DNA from 2 places in the Rhizobium sp. NPDC092011 genome. Region 2 is predicted to be linked to the other one. Evidence: riboswitches for the same ligand, from Rfam matches in the RefSeq annotation. Region 2 holds a riboswitch; the other holds the start of a gene.

What was found. A riboswitch is a leader RNA that binds a small molecule or an ion and turns the genes downstream of it on or off. The one in region 2 is predicted to bind S-adenosylmethionine.
Region 1: another riboswitch for S-adenosylmethionine. It lies ahead of ACIQJ2_RS23785 (O-succinylhomoserine sulfhydrylase); the one in region 2 lies ahead of metA (homoserine O-succinyltransferase).

What each region holds. Positions count from the first base shown of each region.
Region 1 covers NZ_JBIVSO010000006.1:199,506-203,586, reverse strand. The annotation lists gene ACIQJ2_RS23800 (VOC family protein) at 1-100, opposite strand, end outside; tRNA gene ACIQJ2_RS23795 (tRNA-Gly) at 255-328, opposite strand; gene ACIQJ2_RS23790 (2'-deoxycytidine 5'-triphosphate deaminase) at 387-1,481, opposite strand; SAM riboswitch at 1,554-1,632, shown strand; gene ACIQJ2_RS23785 (O-succinylhomoserine sulfhydrylase) at 1,675-2,862, shown strand; gene ACIQJ2_RS23780 (DNA helicase) at 2,941-3,654, opposite strand.
Region 2 covers NZ_JBIVSO010000004.1:375,199-379,279, forward strand. The annotation lists gene ACIQJ2_RS20070 (ABC transporter ATP-binding protein/permease) at 1-713, opposite strand, end outside; gene ACIQJ2_RS20075 (AAA family ATPase) at 879-1,721, shown strand; SAM riboswitch at 1,936-2,013, shown strand; gene metA (homoserine O-succinyltransferase) at 2,061-2,987, shown strand; gene ACIQJ2_RS20085 (VWA domain-containing protein) at 2,991-4,081, shown strand, end outside.

The DNA.
Region 1 (4,081 bases), on a different contig from region 2:
TTCCGAAAGACAGGCGGTATCCCAAGGGCTCGAAGGCTCGCTCATAGAAGGATTTGCTCTTTTCGAGATCGCTGACTTCGATGGTTATGTGGTCGATCAAGGCTGGTTTCTCTCCAAAAAATTGATGGCGAGAACAGGCTAGTCAAAGCGGAAGATTCACGCAATGGCCACAGAGAGTCGCAACAACTACCAATGATTGCATTCGCAACAAGGGATCAAAACGGCTTGGGCAATGCAGAATTTTCGAGGAGAGTTGGAGCGGGTGAAGGGAATCGAACCCTCGTATTCAGCTTGGGAAGCTGCTGCTCTACCATTGAGCTACACCCGCCTGACATCCTGAGATGTCCAACAGTTGCCGGCCTCTGTCAAGGCCGGTCAGTGGATGTTCAAAGCCGGAAGTGCTTCGAAAGCTTCAGGCCCTGCGCCTGATAGTTCGAGCCAAGGCCGGAGCCGTAGAGGCTGCTTGGCTGTTCCAGCATGTGTTCATAGATCAGGCGCCCGACAATCTGGCCATCCTCGAGGATGAAGGGCACTTCGTGACTGCGCACTTCGAGTACCGCGCGACTGCCGCGACCGCCGGCCGGCGCATGGCCGAAGCCTGGATCGAAGAAGCCGGCATAGTGGACGCGGAACTCGCCAACCAGCGGATCAAACGGCGTCATTTCGGCGGCATAATGCGGCGGTACGTGCACCGCTTCTCGCGAAACGAGGATGTAGAATTCGTCGGGATCAAGGATGATTTCGGTGCGGCCGCGGCTGTAAAGCGGCTCCCAGAAATCGAAGATATGGTGCTGGGCCTTCTTGTCGACATCGACGACAGCCGTGTGGTGCTTGCCGCGATAACCGATCAGTCCTTCCTTGTCGCCGGCAAGATCGATCGACAGCGCGATGCCGCCACCGGTGATATTGGGCTTCTTGCTGGCGACCAACGTTTCGGCTTCGTGCAGTGACAGCAGTTCCGGCTCGGTCAGCAAGGCCTGGCCGACGCGGAAGCGGATCTGCGAAAGGCGCGAGCCGCGGCGCACGACGATCGGGAAGGTGCGCGGGCTGATTTCCAGATAGAGCGGACCGGAGTAGCCGGCCGGGATCTTATCGAACTCCTGCGCCCGGTCGGTGATGACGCGGGTGAAGATATCGAGGCGGCCCGTCGAGCTCTTCGGATTGGCCGAGGCCGACATGTCTTCAGGCAGGTCCAGCCGCTCCATCAGCGGCACGATGTAGACACAGCCGGTTTCCAGCACCGCGCCTTCCGAGAGATCGACCACATGCAGCTTCAGCCGGTCGAGCTTGTCGGCGACGAGATGCGAAGGCCCTGGCATGAAGCTGGCGCGAACGCGAAAGGCATGCGAACCCAGCCGCAAGTCGAGGCTTGCCGGCTGGATCTGATCGACGTCCAGTTCTCTCTCGCTCGTCAGCCGCCCTGTTTCAAACAGCGCTGCGATAGCGCGATCGGCCAAAATTCCAGTATTGCGAGCCATCATGCTTCTCTCATAATTTGTCGCAGACAAAACCAAACTCAGGGAATTGACGCAAGCGGTCAACGGCAGTATTGCAACTTATCCCGTGGTGATTTGGCCGGTCGGCTTGCAGCCACGTTAAACAAATGGCTAAAAAGACCGGGGTTGAACCGGTCTGCTTTCGCGACCGGTTTTTTTGTTTGAAAGTGGTGATGGCATGAGCAAGACTTGGCGCCCCGCAACCCAACTCGTACACAACGGAACGCTTCGTTCGCAATTCGGCGAGACCTCTGAAGCGATCTATCTGACCCAGGGCTTCGTCTACGATACCTCTGAAGCGGCGGAAGCCCGCTTCAAGGGCGAGACCGAAGGTTTCATCTATGCCCGTTACGGCAGCCCGACCAACGACATGTTCGAAAAGCGCATGTGCGCGCTGGAAGGCGCTGAAGATGCTCGCGCCACCGCGTCCGGCATGGCCGCCGTCTCCGCCGCCATCCTCTGCCAGCTGCAGGCTGGCGACCACATCGTCGCTGCCCGGGCGCTCTTCGGCTCCTGCCGTTGGGTCGTGGAAACGCTCGCTCCGAAATACGGCATCGAATGCACCCTCGTCGACGGACGCTTCACCAAGAACTGGGAAAAGGCCATCCGCCCGAACACCAAGCTGTTCTTCCTGGAAAGCCCGACGAACCCGACGCTGGAAGTGGTCGATATCGCAGCCGTCGCCAAGCTCGCCAACCAGATCGGCGCAAAGGTCGTGGTCGACAACGTTTTCGCGACGCCTCTCTTCCAGAAGCCGCTCGAGCTCGGCGCTCATATCGTCGTCTATTCCGCCACCAAGCATATCGACGGTCAGGGCCGCTCGCTCGGCGGTATCATCCTCTCCGACAAGCAGTGGATCGACGAGCACCTGCAGGACTATTTCCGCCATACCGGCCCGGCCATGTCGCCCTTTACCGCTTGGACGCTGCTGAAGGGCATCGAGACGCTGCCGCTGCGCGTAGCGCAACAAACGACGAATGCCGCCAAGGTGGCCGATTTCCTCGCCGAGCAGACCAACAAGGTCGCCCGCGTGATCTATCCGGGCCGCAAGGACCATCCGCAGGCCGATATCATCGCCAAGCAGATGAGCGGCGGCTCGACCCTGATCGCCTTTGAACTCAAAGGCGGCAAGGAAGCGGCCTTCAAGCTGCAGAACGCCCTGGAGATCGTCAAAATCTCCAACAATCTCGGCGACAGCAAGAGCCTGATCACCCATCCGGCTACGACGACGCACAAGAACCTCACCGACGAGGCACGCGCAGAGCTCGGCATTTCGCCGGGCACCGTGCGCTTCTCCGCCGGCATCGAGGACAGCGAGGATCTGGTCGAGGATTTCGCCCGCGCGCTCGCGCAGGTTTCCGCCTGATTTCAATCGGGCCGCCCGAATTCTCTCCGGGCGGCCCGATCCAGCTTGTGAGGCAATGCCTCAGGATACGGCTCTCCGTCAGCTTGCAGCCCGGAACTGGACCTCGCCGTCGTGCAGGAAGAACATCTTGTCGAACAACCTGAGATCCAAGGGGTTCGGCAAGCGGACATCCTCCAGATCGGGGACAGGCTTCCGTTCAGGATCGTATGAGCGATCGATCTGCGAGATGAAGACAATGATCACGCTTCTTTCCCGCGCAAATGCCTTCAACGCCTGTACCTGGGTCATCACGTCGGGATTTTCCCGCTTCTGATCCAAAAGCTGGAGATAATCGACCACTGCCAGCGTGCCACGCGGCGCCGCGGCCAGCCTTGTGACGATATAGTCGGCGCTGATGGCATCCGAACTGTCGAATTCGAACAATTCAGCAAATTCCGCGTGATCGGCGTCGATCATCCGGAAGCGATTGAGAACGGCCTGCTCCGTGTCTTCCAGGGTGAAGAACGCGCCGCGATTGCCTGATTTCATGGCTTCAACGGCAAGCCTCAAACTCATCAAGGTCTTGCCGTGACCGGGCCTGGCGCCGACCAGAACCAGATCGCCCGGATTCAGTCGCGAATACAACTCGCTGACAGGGACGCCGGTGCTTGTTCTGGCTGAAAGCAAACTCCAGCCTTCAAATCCTTCGGCCGCGGCGATGCGATCCAGCGCCGCATGCAAGGGTATGTTCTGCTGGCGGGACAGAAGCCTCGCCTTACGCTTCAAGTGATATACAGGGGCAGAAAGCCTCATCTAAACCTCCTATTGCGAGCAATCATCGCAACCCCTCCTTATGCCAGCGCTCAAACAGTCGGTTTGGAGATCGAAAACCCCGCATGAAGAATGCTTTCCCGAGTGGAGGGGGGAGGCGCGGGCCGTGCCAGAAGCAGATGATAACCCGAATCCGATCATCGGAAAATCTCAGGCAAGCGCTTTCGAAAGAAACTTGAGTGGAAGTTCGGCGCCGGCCAGTTTGAAGGTTTCGACGGCAGATCGAACGAGCTGGAGATAAAGCCGGAGTGTGCCAGCAATTTTGACAAGCGTATATGTCGGCCATGATACCGGCCGCTGCGCATTAAGGCAGACAAGACCAAATGACAAACCAAAAGAGATACTTTTAGAGCAAGTCACGGCCCCGTTTCTTCAGTCGTAATAGCTGAAATCTGAAAAGACTGACCTC
Region 2 (4,081 bases):
GCTTCCTTCGAATAGCGATCGGCATTCAATCGCACCAGACGACGGCCGACGAACTGGCTGAGAAAGGATGCGGAACCGGCGTAGAGGATTGCCGCCCAGACCATGTAGCCCGGGATGGAGAAGTTCGCTCCCTTGAAATGGAAGACCATGCCGCTCGACAGCTCCCAGAGCACGCCGATGAAGCTCAAGAGCAGGATCGTCGCCTGGACGAGACCGATGGCAAGGCCGGTGGTGCTTTCGGCGAGGTTGCGGGCATCCTCGTGCAAACGCTGGTCGGGATTGACGCCGATCAGGCCGGAGGACGCGAGGCGAAGCGCCCGCTTGGCCTGCAGCCACTGGTTCACCAGATCTCTCGCCAGCCCCTCGCGCATGTAGAGCGCCGTCATCTGGTTCAGCCACGCCTGGATGACGTTGAGCACCAGCAGCGAGCCGGCGATGATGCCGAAAACGCCGAGTTGATGGAAGAAGGCTGAGATATCGCGCCGTGCCAGTGAATCGTAAAAAGGCGCATTCCAGCTGTTCAGCAGCACCTGGACGTAGGCGGTGAGCAGGATGATCACCAGGAGCGCTGCCGTCAGCGAAATAATCTTGATGCGAACCGGCGAATTCCAGAAGGCCGAGAACATCATTTTCAGCCGAAAGAAAAGGCTGAAATCGTATCCGACCTGCTCGTTCCCCTGGATATTCGGCTTGGCTTGCGCTTCAACTGCCATCAGCACTTCCCTGCGACGCACGTCCCGTCAATTAATCATGACCCGCCCTCATGTCCATCCTTGCAACAGATCGGTGCGATCACGTTCCTATATACACGGTTTCGCGTCTTGAACCGAATTAGGTCAGCAATTAGCTTGCACTCGAAAGATTGAGAAAGCCTTCCGATGCAATTTCAAGGAACTGCCGACTATATCGCCGACAAGGACCTGATGGTCGCCGTCAACGCCGCTATCCGGCTGGAACGCCCCCTGCTGGTAAAGGGTGAACCGGGCACGGGCAAGACCGAACTGGCCCGCCAGGTGGCGGCGGCGCTCGGGCTCGAGATCATCGAGTGGAACGTCAAATCGACCACCAAGGCGCAGCAGGGCCTCTACGAGTACGACGCCGTATCGCGTCTGCGCGACAGCCAGCTTGGCGATATCAGAGTTCACGACGTCGGCAATTATATCAGGCGGGGCAAGCTCTGGCAGGCCTTCACCTCATCCCAGAAATGCGTGCTGCTGATCGACGAGATCGACAAGGCTGATATCGAGTTCCCAAACGACCTGCTGCAGGAACTCGACCGCATGGAATTCCATGTCTACGAGACCGGCGAAACCATCCGTGCCGCCATCCGCCCGATCGTCATCATCACATCGAACAACGAGAAGGAACTGCCGGACGCCTTCCTGCGCCGCTGTTTCTTCCACTATATCCGCTTCCCCGACATGGAGACGCTGGCCCGCATCGTCGAGGTGCATTACCCCGGCATCAAGCAGGCCCTGGTACACGCCGCCCTGACGCAATTTTTCGAAATCCGCGACGTACAGGGCCTGAAGAAGAAGCCCTCGACCTCAGAGGCCCTTGATTGGATCCGCCTGCTCGTGGCTGACGACGTCGACCCCGCCACGCTGCGCGCCGATGCGAAGAACGCGCTGCCGAAGCTGCATGGCGCATTGCTGAAAAACGAACAGGACGTGCATCTCTTCGAACGGCTGGCGTTCATGGCGCGGGGACAGGGAAAGTGAAGGAAGCCAACCACCCGTCCTCGTGGTTCGAGACGGCCCTGCGGACCTCCTCACCATGAGGTCTGATCTTTCGCGCAATGTCGGAAACTCTCTCCGCCTCACCCTGAGGTGCCTTGGCGTTGAAGCGCGAGCGCAAACGCCGAGGCCTCGAAGGGCGAGGCGGCCTCTCGGCTATCCGTTAGCCCATTGACCCGCCGCGACAGCGGGTTTATGGATTTTGCTCTGTGGTGATTTGGCCGGCCGGCTTGCAGCCACGTTAAATAAGTCGCTAAAGGGCCGCGTGCGGACCGGTAGCGATTCATCGCGGCCGGTTTTTTTGTATTTGGTTGAGTGGAAACAATGCCCATCAAGATTCCCGATACGCTGCCCGCATTCGAAACCCTCCAGAGCGAGGGCGTGCGGGTGATGACCGAAACGGTGGCGTTCCGTCAGGACATCCGCCCGCTTCAGATCGGGCTCCTCAACCTCATGCCGAACAAGATCAAGACCGAGATCCAGATGGCGCGCCTGGTCGGCGCATCGCCGCTGCAGGTCGAGTTCTCCCTGGTGCGCATCGGTGCTCACAAGGCGAAGAACACCTCCGAGGAGCACCTGCTCTCCTTCTATGAAACCTGGGAAGAGGTGAAGCACCGCAAGTTCGACGGCTTCATCATAACCGGCGCACCGATCGAGCTGCTCGAATACGAAGAGGTTACCTACTGGGACGAGATGCGGCAGATCTTCGACTGGACGACGACCAATGTCCATTCGACGATGAACGTCTGCTGGGGAGCCATGGCCGCCGCCTATCATTTCCATGGCGTGCCGAAGCATACGCTGAAGGAAAAGGCCTTCGGCGTCTATCGCCACCAGAATCTCGCGCCATCCTCCGTCTACCTCAACGGCTTCTCCGACGACTTCGCCATTCCCGTCTCTCGCTGGACGGAAGTGCGCCGCGATGACATCGAGAAGGTGCCGAGCCTGCAGATTCTGATGGAATCGAGCGAAATGGGCGTCTGCCTCGTGCACGAGCAGGCCTGCAACCGGCTCTACATGTTCAATCACGTCGAGTATGATTCCACCTCGCTGGCGGATGAGTATTTCCGCGATGTGAATGCGGGCGTGCCGATCAAGATGCCGCACAACTATTTCCCACATAATGACCCGGAAATTCCGCCGCAGAACCGGTGGCGCAGCCACGCCCATCTATTCTTCGGCAACTGGATCAACGAGATCTACCAGACCACGCCGTATGATCTGGAGGAGATCGGCCTGGAAAGGACCTGAGGCTTGTTCATTCCCTTCTTCCTGAAGTTGAGGCAAGCGAAGGTTCCGGTCACACTCCGGGAATTCCTGTCGCTGCTTGAGGGAATGGAAGAGGGGATCGCCGACTATGACGTCGAGGCCTTCTACTATCTGGCGCGCACGACGCTCATCAAGGACGAGCGCTTTATCGACCGCTTCGACCAGGTCTTCGCCGATTATTTCCGCGGCGTGGAAGCGATCGGCGGCAATGCCGAGGGGGAGGTGGTCGAAGCGTCAGCCATTCCTGAGGAATGGCTGCGCAAGCTCGCGGAACGGCATCTGACCGAAGAGGAAAAAAGAGAGATCGAGGCGCTTGGCGGCTTCGACAAGCTGATGGAGACGCTGCGCGAGCGGCTGGCCGAGCAAAAGGGCCGGCATCAAGGCGGCTCGAAATGGATCGGCACGGCTGGAACCTCGCCCTTCGGCGCCTATGGCTACAATCCGGAAGGTGTGCGCATCGGCCAGGAAACCTCACGCCATCGCCGCGCGGTCAAGGTGTGGGATCGCCGCGACTTCAAGAATCTCGACGACGGCGTCGAGCTTGGCACCCGCAATATCAAGGTGGCACTGAAACGACTTCGCCGATGGGTGCGCGAGGGCGCCGCCGAGGAGCTCGATCTTTCCGGCACCATCCGCTCCACCGCCGAGCATGGCTATCTCGACGTCCAGACGCGGCCGGAACGGCGCAATGCCGTCAAGCTATTGATGTTTTTCGATGTCGGCGGCTCGATGGACGATCATATCCGCGTGGTCGAGGAGCTGTTTTCCGCCGCGCGATCAGAGTTTCGCCACATGGAATATTTCTATTTCCACAACTGCCTCTACGAAGGCGTGTGGAAGGACAATCGCCGCCGCCGCGTCGACATCACGGCGACAACCGATCTCATCCGCACCTTCGGCCCCGACTACCGCGTCGTCTTCGTCGGCGATGCCTCGATGAGCCCCTACGAAATCAACCATCCTGGCGGTTCTGTCGAGCATTGGAACAAGGAAGCGGGCGAAGCCTGGCTTGGCCGAGTAACCGGCCATTTCCGCAAATGCATCTGGCTCAACCCCGTACCCGAAAACGACTGGGG